Regions from separate parts of the Pseudoalteromonas sp. HL-AS1 genome, predicted to be linked through region 3. Evidence: predicted binding sites of a transcription regulator. Region 3 holds the regulator's gene; each other region holds the start of a gene.
What was found. The regulator sigma-54, encoded in region 3, starts transcription at its own class of promoters, with help from an activator protein. The targets are predictions, from matches to a motif close to GTTGGCACGNNNNTNGNNT.
Positions count from the first base shown of each region.

Region 1: a site for sigma-54 is predicted at 2,327-2,345, ahead of fliE (flagellar hook-basal body complex protein FliE). Genes of this name have one in related genera too.
Region 2: a site for sigma-54 is predicted at 2,273-2,291, ahead of glnA (glutamate--ammonia ligase). Genes of this name have one in related genera too.
Region 4: a site for sigma-54 is predicted at 2,253-2,271, ahead of RB214_RS07055 (PA2169 family four-helix-bundle protein). Genes of this name have one in related genera too.

Region 1 covers NZ_CP133569.1:2,587,728-2,592,151, reverse strand. Annotated here, with positions in the region: gene RB214_RS12045 (ATP-binding protein) at 1-765, shown strand, start outside; gene RB214_RS12040 (sigma-54 dependent transcriptional regulator) at 762-2,228, shown strand; gene fliE (flagellar hook-basal body complex protein FliE) at 2,385-2,717, shown strand; gene fliF (flagellar basal-body MS-ring/collar protein FliF) at 2,738-4,424, shown strand, end outside.
Region 2 covers NZ_CP133569.1:166,538-170,961, forward strand. Annotated here, with positions in the region: gene glnL (nitrogen regulation protein NR(II)) at 1-93, opposite strand, end outside; gene RB214_RS00815 (DUF4124 domain-containing protein) at 176-697, opposite strand; gene glnA (glutamate--ammonia ligase) at 811-2,217, opposite strand; gene typA (translational GTPase TypA) at 2,725-4,424, shown strand, end outside.
Region 3 covers NZ_CP133569.1:655,612-660,035, reverse strand. Annotated here, with positions in the region: gene lptC (LPS export ABC transporter periplasmic protein LptC) at 1-308, shown strand, start outside; gene lptA (lipopolysaccharide transport periplasmic protein LptA) at 298-843, shown strand; gene lptB (LPS export ABC transporter ATP-binding protein) at 840-1,565, shown strand; gene RB214_RS03080 (RNA polymerase factor sigma-54) at 1,635-3,134, shown strand; gene hpf (ribosome hibernation promoting factor) at 3,161-3,448, shown strand; gene ptsN (PTS IIA-like nitrogen regulatory protein PtsN) at 3,453-3,905, shown strand; gene rapZ (RNase adapter RapZ) at 3,924-4,424, shown strand, end outside.
Region 4 covers NZ_CP133569.1:1,492,399-1,496,822, forward strand. Annotated here, with positions in the region: gene RB214_RS07045 (IS4 family transposase) at 1-885, shown strand, start outside; gene RB214_RS07050 (biopolymer transporter ExbD) at 1,056-1,451, opposite strand; gene RB214_RS07055 (PA2169 family four-helix-bundle protein) at 1,766-2,209, opposite strand; gene RB214_RS07060 (LysR family transcriptional regulator) at 2,387-3,325, opposite strand; gene aceK (bifunctional isocitrate dehydrogenase kinase/phosphatase) at 3,345-4,424, opposite strand, start outside.

The DNA of each region.
Region 1 (4,424 bases), 1.7 Mb from region 3:
CCTGGGCAACTTATTTTAATGACGGATTTAACCGAAACTCGCCGCTTACAAAAACGTGTTGCACATATGCAGCGATTAAGCGCGCTGGGTAAAATGGTTGCATCATTAGCGCATCAAGTCCGTACGCCGCTCTCAGCCGCTATGCTGTACGCTGCTAATTTAGGGTCTAAGCGCTTACCCGAAGCATCTCGCGATAATTTTCAAACAAAGTTAATGTCGCGTTTAAAAGATTTAGAAACTCAAGTAAACGACATGCTGTTATTTGCTAAAAGTGGCGATCAGCAAGTTGTTGAGCAAGTTTCAATGCAGCAGCTTTTAACCGAAGTTAAAGCAGGTGCTGATGCGATGGTCGCACTTAATGAAAGTGAACTGGATGTAAGCTTACCTGAACCCGATATACAAATAGTTGGTAATAAAACGGCATTGGCCAGTGCTATTCAAAATCTAGTGCACAATAGTATTCAAGTTATTGGCGGCGGCGCAAAAGTAAAAATTAACGCACAAAGAGATTTAAAAGATTTAGATATGGTTCGTATTAGTGTGAGCGACAATGGCCCAGGTGTAGATTTAAGCCAAAGCGATAAAATTTTTGAACCATTTTTTACTACAAAAAGTCAGGGCACAGGTTTAGGGCTTGCTGTAGTGAGTTCGGTGGCTAGTGCGCACCAAGGACGTGTTGATGTGACTAATAATACGCAGGGTGGTGCCTGCTTTAGCTTGTTACTGCCTATTAAGGCAACATCTAAATTAGAGGGGTCATTATGAGTAACACTATTTTAGTTGTCGAAGATGACGCAGGGCTTCGTGAAGCCTTAATAGATACCCTTGAAATGTCGGGTATTGAATGTGTTGCAGCGAGCAGTGCTGAGCAAGCAATGTTACTGCTTAAAAAAGATCAATTTTCGCTTGTTGTAAGCGACGTGCAAATGGGCGCAATGAGTGGACTTGATTTACTACGCAGTATTAAATTAAACCACCCTGATTTACCTGTATTGATGATGACGGCGTATGCCACAATTGACGATGCGGTAGAGGCCATGCGCCTAGGTGCAATTGACTACATGGCAAAACCATTTGCACCTGAAGTGCTGTTAAATATGGTGAGCCGTTATTTGCCTGAAAAAGCAAAAGAAACCGACGGCCCCGTTGTTGCTGACCCAACTAGTATTCAATTATTGGAGCTTGCAAGTAAAGTAGCACGCTCTGATGCAAGTGTAATGGTACTTGGCCCAAGTGGTTCAGGTAAGGAAGTACTTGCGCGTTATATTCATGATAAGTCGAGCCGATGTAATGAGCCATTTGTGGCGATTAACTGCGCGGCTATTCCTGAAAACATGCTCGAAGCCACTTTATTTGGTTACGAAAAAGGGGCTTTTACGGGCGCGATTCAAGCATGCCCGGGTAAGTTTGAGCAAGCGCAGGGCGGTACTATTTTACTTGATGAAATTACTGAGATGGACTTAGGGTTGCAAGCTAAGCTTTTGCGCGTACTGCAAGAGCGTGAAGTAGAGCGTTTAGGTGGCCGTAAAACAATTCAACTTGATGTGCGTATTTTGGCTACCAGTAATCGTGACTTAAAAGAAGCGGTTGCTAAAAACCAGTTTAGAGAAGATTTATATTACAGGCTTAATGTTTTTCCATTGATGTGGCGACCATTGTGCCAACGCCCCGGTGATATTATTGTATTGGCTAAGCATTTAATTGAGCGCCATATTAGTAAAAGCAAAGAGCCCATGGCGTATTTAGATAAAGCGGCTGAGCAAAAGCTATTGGCTCATACATGGCCTGGTAACGTGCGCGAGCTTGATAACGTTATACAACGTGCACTTATACTGCGTACGGGCAACACAATAAACGAGCATGCTATTTTTATCGAAAACTTAGCATCTAATAACTTTGTTATGGAGCCTTCATTGGCTGCGGTGCAAACAGTGTCGGCAGCCGAGGTAACTCAAGAAGCTCAAGGTATTGAGAAAAGCACGTTAAGCTCTGCATATTATGATGAAAAATCGCATGCTGAGGATGAGCCTAAACAAGGTTTGCTAGCGGCAGATACCGGTAGCTATAAAGATGAGCTTAAAGACAAAGAGCATCGCATTATTTTAGAAACCCTTGCACGTTGCCAAGGTAAGCGTAAAGACGTTGCCGAAACGTTGGGCATAAGCCCACGAACTTTACGTTATAAACTAGCGCAAATGCGCGATCTAGGTATTTCACTTCCTGCATAACCTCCTATAAACCCTAAGCTTGCAGTGCAAGCTTAGGGTCGTCAAAACTCTGACTCACACAGATTAAAGTTAACCTATTGTATTTTAATGATTAATTATTTGGCATGCTTTGTGCTTTATTACTTATAAGAGTTCACTGCGTGTCAGAGATAAATTATGAAAATTCAAAACAGTGCTGTATTTCAAGAAATGCAATCAATGGCTTTAGAAGCCGGCCGTAATAATCAAACTAATAAACTGCCAACTCAGGTGCAGTCTACTTCTACAGCACAATTTGGCGACATGCTAAGTGATGCAATAAATTCAGTGCACGGATTACAACAAGATGCCGCGCAAAAAGTAACAGCAGTTGAGATGGGGGATCGAAGTGTATCTCTTGCTGAGGCGATGATTGCTTCTCAAAAATCGTCAGTTGCTTTTGAGGCTACAGTACAGGTTCGTAATAAACTTGTTGAAGCTTATAAAGAAATCATGAACATGCCTGTTTAATTAGGTAGTGGAGAATTATTGTGGCGCAATCTAACCAATCTACAGACCTAGCACTTGCTGGTGGCGGTATTGACCAAAGTGGTGGTGATGATCAACAAGAACAAAAGTCAGGCTACTTAAGTGCTTTAAATGGTGTTGATGTATTGCGCCAAGTAACATTGGTTATAGCATTGGCTATTTGTTTAGCTATCGCGATTTTTATTATTATTTGGGCTCGTCAGCCAGATATGCGCCCGTTAGGCAAAATGCAAACAGAAGAGCTTATTCAAACATTAGACTTTTTAGATGCGCAAAAAATTGAATACCAACTAGATGGCAATGTTGTATCGGTTGATGAAAGCGAATACCAAAACATTAAATTGCTAATGACCCGCGAAGGGTTAGAGCAAGGCCCTGCATCAGGCTCTGACATAATTATGCAAGATATGGGCTTTGGTGTAAGCCAGCGCTTGGAGCGTGAACGCTTAAAGCATGGTCGTGAACAGCAATTAGCACGCACCATTGAAGAGCTAAATAACATTACTCGCGCCAAAGTATTGTTAGCCATCCCTAAAGAAAACGTATTTGCCCGCAGAGAGAAAAAACCATCTGCTACTGTAGTATTAACACTTAAGCGTGGCCGCTCACTTGACCGTGAAGAAGTAGACTCTGTTGTTGATATGATTGCTTCAGCAGTACAAGGCTTAGAGCCTGCACGTGTTACGGTTACTGACCAAAATGGTCGATTATTAAATTCAGGTTCGCAAAGCTCATTAGCAGCACGCTCTCGTAAAGAATACGATTTAGAACGTAAGCGAGAACAAGAGTATCTTGAAAAAATAGACAGTATTTTAATACCGGTTGTTGGGCTTGCAAACTATACAGCTCAAGTTGATTTGAGCATGGACTTTAGCTCAGTTGAGGAAACTCAAAAGCGTTATAACCCAGACCTACCAGCGGTTAGAAGCGAAACCACATTTGAAGAAAATAACATTGGTGGGTTAGCTGTTGGTATTCCTGGCGCGCTTACAAATCAACCACCGCTAAACTCAAACATCCCTGAAGTTGCAGGACAAGGCGGCGCAGGCACTGCTACGCCACCAACACGTAGCCACAAAGAAGCAACACGTAATTATGAACTCGATACAACTATTTCTCACAAGCGCCAGCAAAGTGGTGTAATACGCAGAATAAGTGTGTCAGTTGCTGTTGACTACGTCCCTAAAGTGGGAGAAAACGGCGAAACAACTATGACCCCGCGCTCGGTAGAGGCATTGTCAAATATTCGTCGCTTATTACAAGGTGGTGTAGGTTTTGATATGCAACGTGGTGATGCACTTGAAGTAGTAACAGTGCCGTTTGTACGTGAAGCAACAGATTTAGCCATAGAAGTGCCACTGTGGGAACAAGACTGGTTTATGAAAATAGCCCGCCTTGTATTGGGAGCCTTAGTTATTATTGTACTGATAATGGCAGTAGTTAAACCAATGCTTAAACGCTTAATTTATCCAGACGATACATTAGAAGAATACGACGAAGATGCATTAAGTTCAGGCGTAGATATTGGCGACAATACACTTGATATGCTAAATAAAGACTTTGATTCTGCTTCGGTTGGTTTCTCAAGTGATGGTACACTGCAGTTACCGGATTTACATGGCGACGAAGATTTACTCAAAGCAATTCGTGCCCTTGTAGCTAACGAACCAGAACTATCATCACAAGTAG
Region 2 (4,424 bases), 490 kb from region 3:
GGTGAAGTTTTTATCAAGCAACATGATAGCGGTTGTTTGATTTTGCCAAATAGCATCGAGTAGCTCAGGGCTAAAGTTTTTATTATTAATCATAGCTGCACCATTTTAGTGCGTTGATATTTACAAGCAAGTTATATAGTAAAATACACTGCTGCACGTTTAGTAATGCCCCAATTTAGTTACTTAGGTTTAGCCCTTTTCGGTGCATAAAAAATATGCAGGGCTCACTTATAGCAATAACTTGGTTTTTACTATTAAAAAGCTTTAATTGTAGTGTGTGCTCACCACGTTCTACATCTCTTATTGCAAAGGTTGAACTGTCACTGGCTGGGCCATGTGCTTTGCCATCAATAAAAAGTTGTATAGTAAAACCAGTTTCAAAGCGTGGTTTTATTCGGCTAGTAACATAAACAGTGCCGGTATTTTCACGAATAGTCTGGTTATGATCAGGTGAGGAAATGGCAATACTAAAGCCCGCTTGTTGAGGCTGGGGTTGCTCGTCAAAAATGTCAGTATTTGTTGCAGGCATATTAAGATCTTGGCTGGTAAGCTTTACCTCTTTAGCACCTTTATGAGGGGTGTCAGAGAACACTAATACGCCATTTTTATCTTTCCAAGCGTATATCTTTGTTTCACCAGCGTAACCATAATTGCTTAATCCTAAAGCAATTAATAGTAATAATATCTTGTTGTTCACTCTGCAGCCCTGCATTTTTGTCGGTAACTTAACTTTAGTGGAGATTGATTAATTTTACCATTAAAAAAGCCCGCAAAGCGGGCTTGAGAACACACATATTTTATACAGCTTAATTAACAGCTGTAGTACATTTCAAACTCAACTGGGTGAGTTGTCATGTTAAGCTTTTCAACTTCTTTAGATTTAAGTTCGATGTAAGCATCGATTAAGTCATCAGTGAATACGCCACCTTGAGTTAAGAATTCACGGTCTGCGCTAAGTGCAGATAGTGCTTCGTCAAGTGATGCTGCAACAGTTGGGATTTCTGCTGCTTCTTCAGCTGGTAAGTCATATAAATCTTTATCCATAGCATCGCCAGGGTGGATCTTGTTTTTGATACCATCAAGGCCAGCCATAAGCATTGCTGAGAAAGCAAGGTATGGGTTAGCTGTTGGATCTGGGAAGCGTACTTCAATACGACGACCTTTTTCAGATGGAACCACTGGGATACGGATTGATGCAGAACGGTTACGTGCAGAGTATGCAAGCATAACTGGTGCTTCAAAACCTGGTACTAAACGCTTGTACGAGTTAGTAGAGGCATTTGCAAAAGCGTTAATTGCTTTAGCATGCTTGATGATACCGCCAATGTAGTAAAGCGCATCTTCAGAAAGGCCGCCGTACTTATCACCAGCAAAAAGGTTTACACCATCTTTAGCAAGTGACTGGTGACAATGCATACCAGAACCGTTATCACCAACAACTGGCTTAGGCATAAACGTTGCTGTTTTACCGTATAAGTGAGCCATGTTATGGATAACATATTTCATTTCTTGGATTTCATCCGCTTTTAATACCATTGTATTAAAGCGAGTAGCAATCTCGTTTTGACCTGCTGTTGCAACTTCGTGGTGATGTGCTTCTACTACTTGACCCATTTCTTCTAGAACTAGACACGTAGCTGAACGCCAATCTTGGAAGTCATCAACAGGAGCAACTGGGAAGTAACCGCCTTTAATACCTGGACGGTGACCTGTGTTGCCATCTGCATATTCTTTATCTGAGTTCCAAGCAGCTTGCTTAGAATCAATTTTGTACATAGAACCAGACATATCTGATTTGTATTTAACGTCGTCAAATACGAAAAACTCTGGCTCAGGGCCAAATAAAACTGTATCTGCAATACCTGTAGAGCGCATGTAATCTTCAGCACGCTTAGCAACAGAACGCGGGTCGCGCTCATAACCTTGAAGTGTTGAAGGCTCTACTACGTCACAACGTACGATTAATGTTGATTCTTCAGTGAAAGGGTCTAGTTTGATTGATTCAGCAACTGGCATTAATACCATGTCTGATTCGTTTATGCCTTTCCAGCCTGCAATTGAAGAACCGTCAAACATTTTACCGTCTTCAAAAAAGTCTTCATCAACTTGGTGATGAGGAATAGATATATGTTGTTCTTTACCCTTAGTGTCAGTAAAGCGTAAATCAATGAACTTGACGTCATTTTCTTTAATAAAATCTAAAACCGATTGTGACATGTGTCCTCCAACTATTGGGTTTTGTTATTACTGCATAATTGCTTTGGGATTTACTAAGCTGATTTTGTGCCATTTTTATAACTAGCTGTTTATAAATTAAAAAAATATCGTTGCATCAAAATGGAATGTACAAATGCACTATATTGGTGCGTAAATTTTCCTTTTTGGTGCAAAATTTACAGGGCACAATTTGCTGCTAATTTAATCGCTCGGAAATAGCATAACCTAAATGCAAAAGAGTACCAAAAAGATCAGCAAAATAGCCAAAAAGGCTGTTTTTCAAAAAAAATTTGAAATTTAATTCATATAATTGTCATATATAAAACAGATACTTAGTAAAAGTATTGAGAAAGTTTTGAAATTTATATTGGATAAACTTTCATCCATGTCATTAATGAGGGATAATATGCGCCCTTTTAAATCCTATGCTGGGACATCTCGCGAAAGCGTGGATGAGTGCGTAGATCTTGCAGGATCAATGAGAATTTAATTTCTCTGAGTAAATATATGAGCATCGAACAGTTAAGAAATATAGCGATTATCGCGCACGTTGACCATGGTAAAACAACACTGGTTGACAAACTACTTGAGCAATCAGGTACATTAGAAACACGCGGCGGTAACGAAGAGCGCGTGATGGACTCAAACGACATTGAGAAAGAACGTGGTATTACCATTTTGGCTAAAAACACAGCCATTTCTTGGAATGACTACCATATCAATATCGTAGATACCCCGGGACACGCCGATTTCGGTGGTGAAGTTGAACGCGTACTTTCGATGGCTGACTCAGTATTATTACTTGTTGATGCTCAAGAAGGTCCAATGCCGCAAACGCGTTTCGTTACGCAAAAAGCATTCGCGCAAGGCTTAAAGCCAATCGTCGTTATCAATAAAATTGATAAGCCAGGCGCTCGTCCAGATTGGGTTATGGATCAAATCTTTGATTTATTCGACAACCTTGGCGCGACTGACGAACAGTTAGACTTTAAAGTAATCTACGCTTCAGCAATCAACGGTTGGGCAACACTAGATTTAGACGAACCATCAGACAACATGGAACCTATGTTCAAGATGATCGTTGAAGAAGTATCACCACCGGATGCAGATCCTGAAGGTGACTTCCAAATGCAAATTTCTCAACTAGATTACAACTCTTATGTTGGTGTAGTTGGTATTGGTCGTATAAAACGTGGTTCTGTTGCTCCTAACCAACAAGTTACTATTATCAGTGCTGATGGCACTACACGTAATGGTAAAATTGGTGCAGTACAAAGCTACCTAGGTCTTGAGCGTATCGAAACTGATAGAGCTTACGCTGGTAACATCGTAACTGTAACAGGTATTGGTGAGCTTAAGATTTCTGATACAGTTTGTTTCCCAGGAAACGTTGAAGCATTACCACCACTAAGTGTTGATGAGCCAACTGTAACAATGACATTCTCTGTAAATAACTCACCTTTCTGTGGTAAAGAAGGTAAGTTTGTAACGTCACGTAATATCCGTGAGCGTTTAGACAAAGAATTAGTACACAACGTAGCACTTCGCGTTGAAGATACTGCAAGCCCAGATAGCTTCCGTGTTTCTGGTCGTGGTGAATTACACCTAGGTATCTTAATCGAAAACATGCGTCGTGAAGGTTACGAGCTTTCAGTTTCTCGTCCAGAAGTTATCTTACGTACTGTAGATGGCGTTCTAGAAGAACCGTTTGAAACAGTGACTATTGACTGTCAAGAAGAGCATCAAGGTTCTGTTATGGAACAAGTTGGCCTACGTAAAGGTGAACTTACTAACATGACTCCAGATGGCAAAGGCCGTATGCGTTTAGACTTCATGATCCCAAGCCGTGGTTTAATTGGTTTCCAAACTGATTTTATGACGCTTACTTCGGGTTCTGGTCTTATGTACCATACGTTCGATCATTATGGTCCTCATAAAGGTGGCGCTATCGGTGTTCGTAAGAACGGCGTAATGATTGCAAACGCAACTGGTAAAGCACTTACTAACGCATTATTCAACTTACAAGAGCGCGGCCGTTTATTCATCGGTCACGGTGTTGAAGTATACGAAGGTATGGTTATCGGTATTCATAACCGTGATAACGACCTTACAGTTAACGCCCTTAAAGGCAAGCAGTTAACTAACGTACGTGCATCTGGTACTGATGAAGCGCAAACGCTTTCTCCACACCTTAACTACTCACTTGA
Region 3 (4,424 bases):
TTTTCACTTTATATAACGAACAACAAACGTGGCAAATAAATGCAGACGAAGCAACATTATACGAAGATAAACAATTAATTTTAGAAGGTAATGTGGTTGCCAAAAATTTAACCGATAACGCCATGATAGACAAAATCAATGCTGATAATATTCAGGTTGATATAAAGCTATTAACAATGCGTTCGGAGCAACCCGTCATCATCACTGGACCCAATTTAAAAATCACCGGTAAAGGCCTAGAAGCCGACTTAAAAACCGAAGTGATAAAACTAATTAACCATACGCGAACCATATACTATGACCAATAAAATATTAAAATCACTTATAATTCCTACACTTATACTAGCGTTTAATAGTAGTGCTGCAGAGCAAAACACGCAACCTGCTGCCAATCAAATTTCAATAAGTGCCGACAAGCAAGAAGGTCAATTGAAAGCTAATGTGGGTATTTTTGAGAAAAACGTTGAGATTATTCACGGTAATCGCCGCATTACAGCCGATCGCCTCGAAGTACACAAACGTGATGAACTTGGTGATAATAAACAATTATTAATTGCCACAGGTAGCCCTGCGCACTTTGAAGAAAAGCAATCAGACGGCACAACTATGAGCGCCAGTGCTGACGAAGTACGTTATGATGTATCTAAGCGTTTTTTAACGCTTGTTGGTAATGCACAAGTATCGCAAGCCGGACAAAAAATAAATGCTAAAAGCATTACCTACGACATAGAGCAGCAGCTCATCAGTGCCGAAAAAGATGAAAACTCAACTGACCGCGTTCACACAATTTTAGTACCGATCGAAACTAAAAAAAGTAAAAAAGGCGATAAAGGTCAACCATGAGCACATTAAAAGCAGAACTATTAGCAAAAAGCTATAAAGGTCGTGAAGTTGTAAAAAACGTCGGCCTTGAAGTACAAGCTGGCAGTATAGTTGGCTTACTTGGCCCTAACGGTGCTGGTAAAACAACGACTTTTTATATGATTGTAGGGCTTGTTCCTAGCGACAAAGGTAAAATATCTATTGATGATAACGATATTACTCTTTTACCTATGCATAGTCGTGCTAGATTAGGCATAGGCTACTTACCACAAGAGTCATCGATTTTTAGAAAGCTGACTGTTTATCAAAACTTAATGGCCATTTTAGAAACGCGCAAAGAACTAAATAAACAAGCCAGAGAAGACACGCTCAATAACTTATTAGATGAATTTAGCATACAACACATTCGTGATAGCCAAGGTATGGCATTATCGGGTGGAGAACGTCGTCGTGTAGAAATAGCACGAGCGCTGGCAGCAGATCCTAAATTTATATTACTGGATGAACCGTTTGCTGGTGTTGACCCTATTTCGGTATTAGATATAAAGAAAATAATAGAACATCTTAAAAATCGTGGGATTGGAGTATTAATTACCGACCATAACGTAAGAGAGACCCTTGATGTTTGTGAAAAAGCCTACATTGTTTCTCATGGGGAACTGATTGCATCAGGTACTCCAGAACACGTATTAAATGATAAAACAGTACGCGATGTTTACTTAGGCGAGCAATTTAGGCTGTAACATTTACGCCATGTCTTTAAGCATCTGCTAGTATTAATTATAACAACATAAAAGGATTGTTAGAGATACATGAGGCAATCACTACAGCTGCGCATGGGCCAGCAACTTACAATGACTCCACAGTTGCAACAAGCTATTCGTTTGTTGCAACTCAGTACATTGGATCTCCAGCAAGAAATACAAGAAGCTCTCGACAGTAATCCACTTTTAGAGGTTGAAGAGGCAGACTATTCTGAAGACGCTGCTGGTAAAAACGAGCAAAAAGCTGATACCGATGACATAACTGTTAGCGCATCTGCTGATGATGCTCCGAGCGAATATGAACAAGATACTGGTGAAGCACTTGCAAAAGACACGCTAAGTGACGACATGGCTATGGATGTTAGTTGGGATGAGTACATGAGTGCCGCCCCAGCAGCCTCATCAGGTCCAATGCCTGAAGACGAATCTATATACCAAGGCGCCTCTACTGAAACGCTCCATGAGTATTTAATGTGGCAATTACAACTAACGCCATTTAGCCCTACCGATGAAGCCATCGCTATTGCGATTGTAGAGGCCGTCGATGATTCAGGTATTTTAACTCTCAGTTGCGAAGAAATTTTAGAAAGCTTTAATCAAGAAAACGAAGATGATAACGAAGTCGAACTTGATGAAATTGAAGCGGTATTAAAACGCATTCAACTGTTTGATCCTGTTGGTATTGCTGCACGTAGTTTACAAGAGTGTTTGTGTATTCAGCTTAATCAATTTGATAAAGAAACACCTTACATTAATGAAACGAAAATGATTTTAACCGAGCATATTGATCTATTAGCAGCTCGCGACTATCGTACATTAATGAAAAAAACTAAGCTTAAAGAAGAAGAGCTTAAAGAAGTGATGACACTAATACATACTCTCAACCCAAAACCTGCAGATACTATTGTAAGGGAAGAATCTGAGTATGTTATTCCTGATGTGTCAGTTAAAAAAATTAAAGGTCGCTGGGTTGTCGAATTAAACCCAGATAGCATGCCTAAAATTCGTGTTAATAGCCAATACGCGGCAATGTCTCGCACTGTAAAATCAAGTGGCGACAGCCAGTTTATTCGCTCACATTTACAAGAAGCTAAATGGTTTATTAAAAGCTTAGAAAGTAGAAACGACACGCTATTAAAAGTTACTAATTGTATTGTTAAGCAACAACAAGGATTTTTTGAACATGGCCCTGAAGCCATGAAACCAATGGTTTTAAATGATGTCGCTGAAATGGTAGAAATGCACGAATCGACAATTTCGCGTGTGACTACTCAAAAGTACATGCATACACCCCGTGGTATATTTGAGCTTAAATATTTTTTCTCAAGCCATGTAAGTACTGAAAACGGTGGTGAATGTTCATCTACAGCAATACGTGCGCTTATCCGAAAATTAATCGCAGCAGAAAACTCAGCAAAACCATTGAGTGATAGCAAAATAGCGGATATATTGGCTGAGCAAGGAATTAAAGTAGCAAGACGTACAATCGCAAAATACCGTGAATCTCTTGCTATTCCACCGTCAAATCAGCGTAAAAGTCTGATTTAAGACGCTAAACTAAGAGGGTAATGCTTATGCAACTAAACTTAACTGGTCGTCACGTAGAATTAACCGATTCACTAAGAGACTATATTAATACTAAATTTGCGAAGCTTGAAAGACACTCTGATCATATTAATAATGTTCATGTCATTCTCGATGTAGAAAAATTAAATCAAAAAGCAGAAGCCACAATACACGTAAGCGGTGCTGAGCTATTTGCCTCTACAGAACATCAAGATATGTATGCCGCTATTGACTCGTTGATCGACAAGCTCGATCGCCAAGTAATCAAACACAAAGAGAAGCTTGCTCGACACTAATATGATGAAATTAAGTTCACTTATATGCCAGGACTGCAGCAAAGCTGCGGTCCTTTTTAATAGCAAAAAAAGAATTTTAGAGTTCATTAGCGAACTTGCTCACGACAAACTTCCGTATTTACCGCAACAAGATATTCTTAATGCTTTAATGAGCAGAGAGAAATTAGGTAGTACAGGTATAGGGCGTGGCATTGCTATTCCTCATGGAAGAATGAGCGGTGCAGAAGAGCCTTTGGCTTTAGTGCTCGTTAGCGAAACTCCAATAAACTTTGATGCAATCGATAATCGCCCTGTTGATATTTTTGTCGCACTCATCGTACCAGATGGCGATAACCAGCAGCACTTAAAGACTCTAGCAACCATTGCTGATAAACTAAACAACAAAGATTTTTGTAAACAGTTACGCAGTGCAAAATCTGATACTGAGCTTTACCAAGTTATTGTCGATCAATCATAGTTTTATAAAGGGTGTTAAATGGAGTTAATTATCATAAGTGGCCGTTCTGGTTCTGGAAAGTCGGTTGCTTTGCGCGTTGTAGAAGATTTAGGTTATTATTGCGTAGATAATATTCCAGTAAACCTACTACCTTCATTAGTTCGCAGTGTGTCTGATAGCTACGATAAAATTGCTGTTAGCATAGATGTGCGCAACATCCCTAAAGAACAAGATGAATTTAACGATATTCTTGAATACTTGCCTGGCTTTGCAAACCCTACGTTGTTTTATTTAGATAGCGACGATCAGACATTGATCAAACGCTTTTCTGAAACACGCAGATTACACCCACTATCAATAGACTCGTTGCCGCTTGATTTAGCCATCAAAAAAGAAAAAGAATTACTTGATGTATTAACCACTCGCGCCGACTTTATGATAGATACGACTGATTTAAGTGTTCATCAACTCGCTGAATCTATTCGTGAAAAGATTTTAGGTAAAAAAGATAAGCAACTGATTGTCACATTTGAATCATTT
Region 4 (4,424 bases), 840 kb from region 3:
AGCGGTGCCTGTGGTCACGACTATCACTTACTGCGAGCAAGCTTACTTGTGGATGGGCGCTCTATCGTGATTTATAACATGATTGTTGAGCAGAAGGATTTTGATAGCCCAGCAACCAACAGCCTGTTTTTAGATGAACTTTATGAAGTGCTTGGACGACATCCTAGTGTCTATATTGTAACAGACGGCGGCTTTCTTACGCCTTGGTATAGTAAAGTACGCGAACTTGGTTGGCATATGATAGGTCGATTAAGAGGCTCAATGAAGTGTAAACTAGCCATGCAATCACAATGGCATACATTAAAACAACTTAGGGCTGGTGCCAGCGATATACCTAAGACGTTAGGTCAAGCACGACTAACTCAGTCTAGCCCGACAGCATGCGATGCATTTTTACACGTATATCATGGAAAAAATAAAGGAAGAAAAGGAAAAAGCAGATTTACGAAAGATACAAAAATGTATCAAAACTTAGCTAAAGAGCCATGGTTACTCGCGACATCAGACAATACAATGACGAGTAAGCGAGTAGTTGGTTTATATAGTAAAAGAATGCAAATAGAGCAAAATTTCCGCGATGACAAAAGTTTGAGATATGGTTTTTCGTGGCGTTTTAGTAAAAGCACCGGCATAAATAGAATAGGAATATTATGCTTGATAGCCACAATAGCGAGCACTGCGTTATGGTTTATAGGGTGTGAAGCAGAAAAAAGAAAGTGGCATATAAAATTTCAAGCAAATAGCGTTAAGAATCGCCGAGTTCTTTCATTTTTAACCTTAGCCAAGCAAGTCATAAAGCTATGTAAGAGACGTATTACACAAAGCTATATAGAAAAAAGTTTAAAAAACTTTATTTTGAATTACGAAAAAGAAGCCGCTGGATAAAGGAGCCTGTAACGGATTCTGTGTAACTGCCCGTTTAAAGTGGGGATCCCTCAGCCCGATGGGTTAAGCCAAAACCATCTAAGTATCCCCATAAAAAGAAAAATGCCAGTCAGCTTAACTGACTGGCATTAGCCGTAAGGCCCTTTTTTTGGTTTTAGTTTGGGCTGATTTTATTTAGAAATCAAACTTATTGGATAATCATCGTATTGCTTAATATTATTCATTACATTTATTAAAGTATTATGTGTACTGTTTTCGTCTGCGGTTATAAGTACTGAACTTATTTCATATTCAGCCGCGAACATAGCTAAATTAGTCGCAACTTGCTCTAAATCAATTAACCTCCCAGAAAAATATACTCCGTTACTTTCATCAATTCTAAATAGAGCATTTTTAACAGGCTTATCTATTTGAGGGCTGTCGAGTGGTCGGTTTAATTCAATAGCCACAGGTTTTACAAAAGATGTAGTTACAATAAAGAAAATTAGTAATATGAACACTATGTCTAATATCGGGGTCATATCTACATCAGCATTTTTTTGCAGCTTGGTTAGTTTGCTTTTCATATTGGATCTTATTTTTAATTAAATGCTGCGGCGCCACAGCAAGGTTTTAGGTACCTATTAACAAAATTAGCACAGCAAAAATAAAGCGTGGTTAAATAAACATTCTAATAACATTAAATATTTGTACTAATTATGTATTTAAAATGTGGTGAAATAAGGTGGTGTTTATACCGTTCTGCTTATATATGGGGTCTATTTAGCATCGTTATAATGTAATGCAATTTGTTAAATTGCTTAAAAAACTATGTAGATTGGTATTAGAGGCAATAAAAAACCCAGCTCGAGGCTGGGTTCTAGTTGTGAGCTATGTAAGCTTAATGCTTTTGCATACGGCTCATTTCTGCATGGCAGCTTTGCATTGTTAATAATGTTTTAGCCAGTGCAGCTTCGCAGTCAGCTGGTTGCGGTTTATCCATTGCAGCTTTAATTTCTTCAAGGGTTTTATCTTCTACCTCTTCAAGCTCTTTTACATACGTGCTGTCGTTGTGTGAGCTAAATGTAGTAAGCAGCGCTGTGTATGCACGCCTTGCTTCGACAGCGAAAGATGAGCCATCTTCGCGTTCGCCTTTTTCATTAATTGCATATGGCTGCAAGCGCTCAACACTCACTTTTCGGGCATCTATCATACGCTGAAAAAGTGCACCAATAGCAGGGTCTTCAACTTTTTCCTGTGCTTTTTGATAAAAATCGATGCCGCTGTTCATAACTTGAATGATGTCAGTAATATGATTTACTTCTGATCCTTGATGGGTGTTCATAATGACCTCTTTAATTAAATGAATGTATAGTTCAATTTAATAAAAGCAATGTATGTTCCACGTTTCAATAGTTATGTAGTTATTTGATTTTATTGGTTTAATTTTACTTCAGTCGAGTGCTAAGTTAACAGGCATAAAAATAACCTAGCAATTTTTACATTATATTGTGTAATAAAGTTATTTTAGCTCTTCAGCTACTTCAGCTACTTTTTGACGTAACCAAATGTGACTCGCATCGCGATGTAACAGTGGACTCCAAATCATATCAAGCTCAAAAGGAGGAATTGGAAATGGTGGCTCTAAAATTTTAAGCCCCGGATCATCTAAATATATATTTGCGGCTTTTGAAGGAAGGGTCGCAATCAAATTTTTCTCTTTAGCTAAATGAATTGCTACATGGTAGTTACGCGTAAAAGTGGCAATATTACGATGCTTACCAAAGTGAGCAAGTGCTTCGTCAACCCAGCCAAGTTTTTGCACATCTTTAGGGTCCATGCCTACACCTACACCAAAACCTGTTTTGCTTACCCATATATGGCGCGCTTTTAAATAGCTGTCGAGACTAAAGTTTTCAATTATAGGATTATCGGCTTTTACTAAGCAGCAAAAACTATCTTTCCAAATACGTTTATGATGAAAAGACTGAGGTAAGTTTTCAAAACGGTTGATTGCCATATCTACTTTACCGTTTTCTACATCATGAAAGGTGACATCACTTGGTGTGAGTATATCTAAAGTAGTATCGGGGGCTTCTTCGTGCAATTTACTTAAAAGCTTTGGTGCTAATGTACTTGCAGCGTAATCACTGGCCATTATTCTAAACACACGCTTACTTTGGCTTGCCTCAAATTCTCGATTAGGTGCTAGAGTTTCTTCAAGGGTCATTAAAATGCCACGAATAACGGGTTGTAACTCCAAAGCACGCTCGGTAGGTACCATACCATCGCTGGTACGAACTAAAATAGGGTCGTTAAATAAGTTACGAAGACGTTTAAGGCCATTACTCATTGCAGGTTGCGTTATACTCAATTGATTAGCAGCGCGTGTTACGTTGCATTCTCGAAGCAATGTATCGAGGTAAACGAGTAAATTTAAATCTATTTTACTTATATTCATTGTGTGTGTCCTTTAGCGCTTACCAGTGGTGAATAAAGCGCTGTGCTGTCGGGTATGGGTAAATATGACTTACCTGACCATTTTTTATATTTTGTTGTGCCTGCTTCCAAAAGCTAACATCTATAAGCTCAGGATGAGTGCTGAGTAAAAACTTTTTATACGTAGGGTTTGGCATTACAAATGTACAAAGTTGCTCAGGAAATACGTCCTGTGGTGCAACAGAGTAACTTTGTTCATCCATTAGATAGTCGTCATAGCTCTTTGCTTTTGGTAATGCTCTAAAGTTCATATCGGTTAGATATTGAACTTCATCGTAATCGTAAAAAATAATACGTTTGTGCTTACTTACACCAAAGTTTTTTAAGAGCATATCACCAGGGAATATATTAACAGCAATCATTTCTTTTAGGGCTTGCCCATATTCTTCAATCGCGTCGGCGACACTTTCTTCATCAGCATTTTCTAAAAACAAGTTAAGAGGTGTCATGCGCCGTTCAATATACAAGTGCTTGATGATCAACCAATCGCCCTCAATTACCATTGATGAGCCAATTGTTTTATGTAATTGCGCAAGTAAATTACTATCAAAACGCGCTAAAGGAAATACGACGTTAGAATATTCTATGGTATCGGCCATTCTGCCAACGCGATCATGGTTTTTTACTAGTTGATAGCGCTTTAATACGGTATCACGGCCAAAGGGTTTACTCTCACCAAATTTGTCTTTTATTACTTTAAAAACATAGCCAAATGAGGGGAGGGTAAATACCATCATCACCATACCGGGAGTCCCCGGTGCAATTGTAAACTCATCACTAGAGTGAGATAAATGATTTAAAAACTCTCGGTAAAACTCAGTTTTACCCTGCTTATGAAAACCCACTGCGTTATAGAGCTCAGCAAGTGTTTTGTTTGGCATAAGTTGATTTAAAAACCGAACAAGTGCTGAAGGTGCGTGAGTCTCTACCATAAAGTAGGCGCGGGCAAAGCCAAAAATAACACGCATTTGAGATGACTTAGTTAAAAGTGCATCTAAATATAATCCGTTATCTCCATCGTGTAATACAGCGATTATAAAAGGCTGAACCCCACTTTTTGA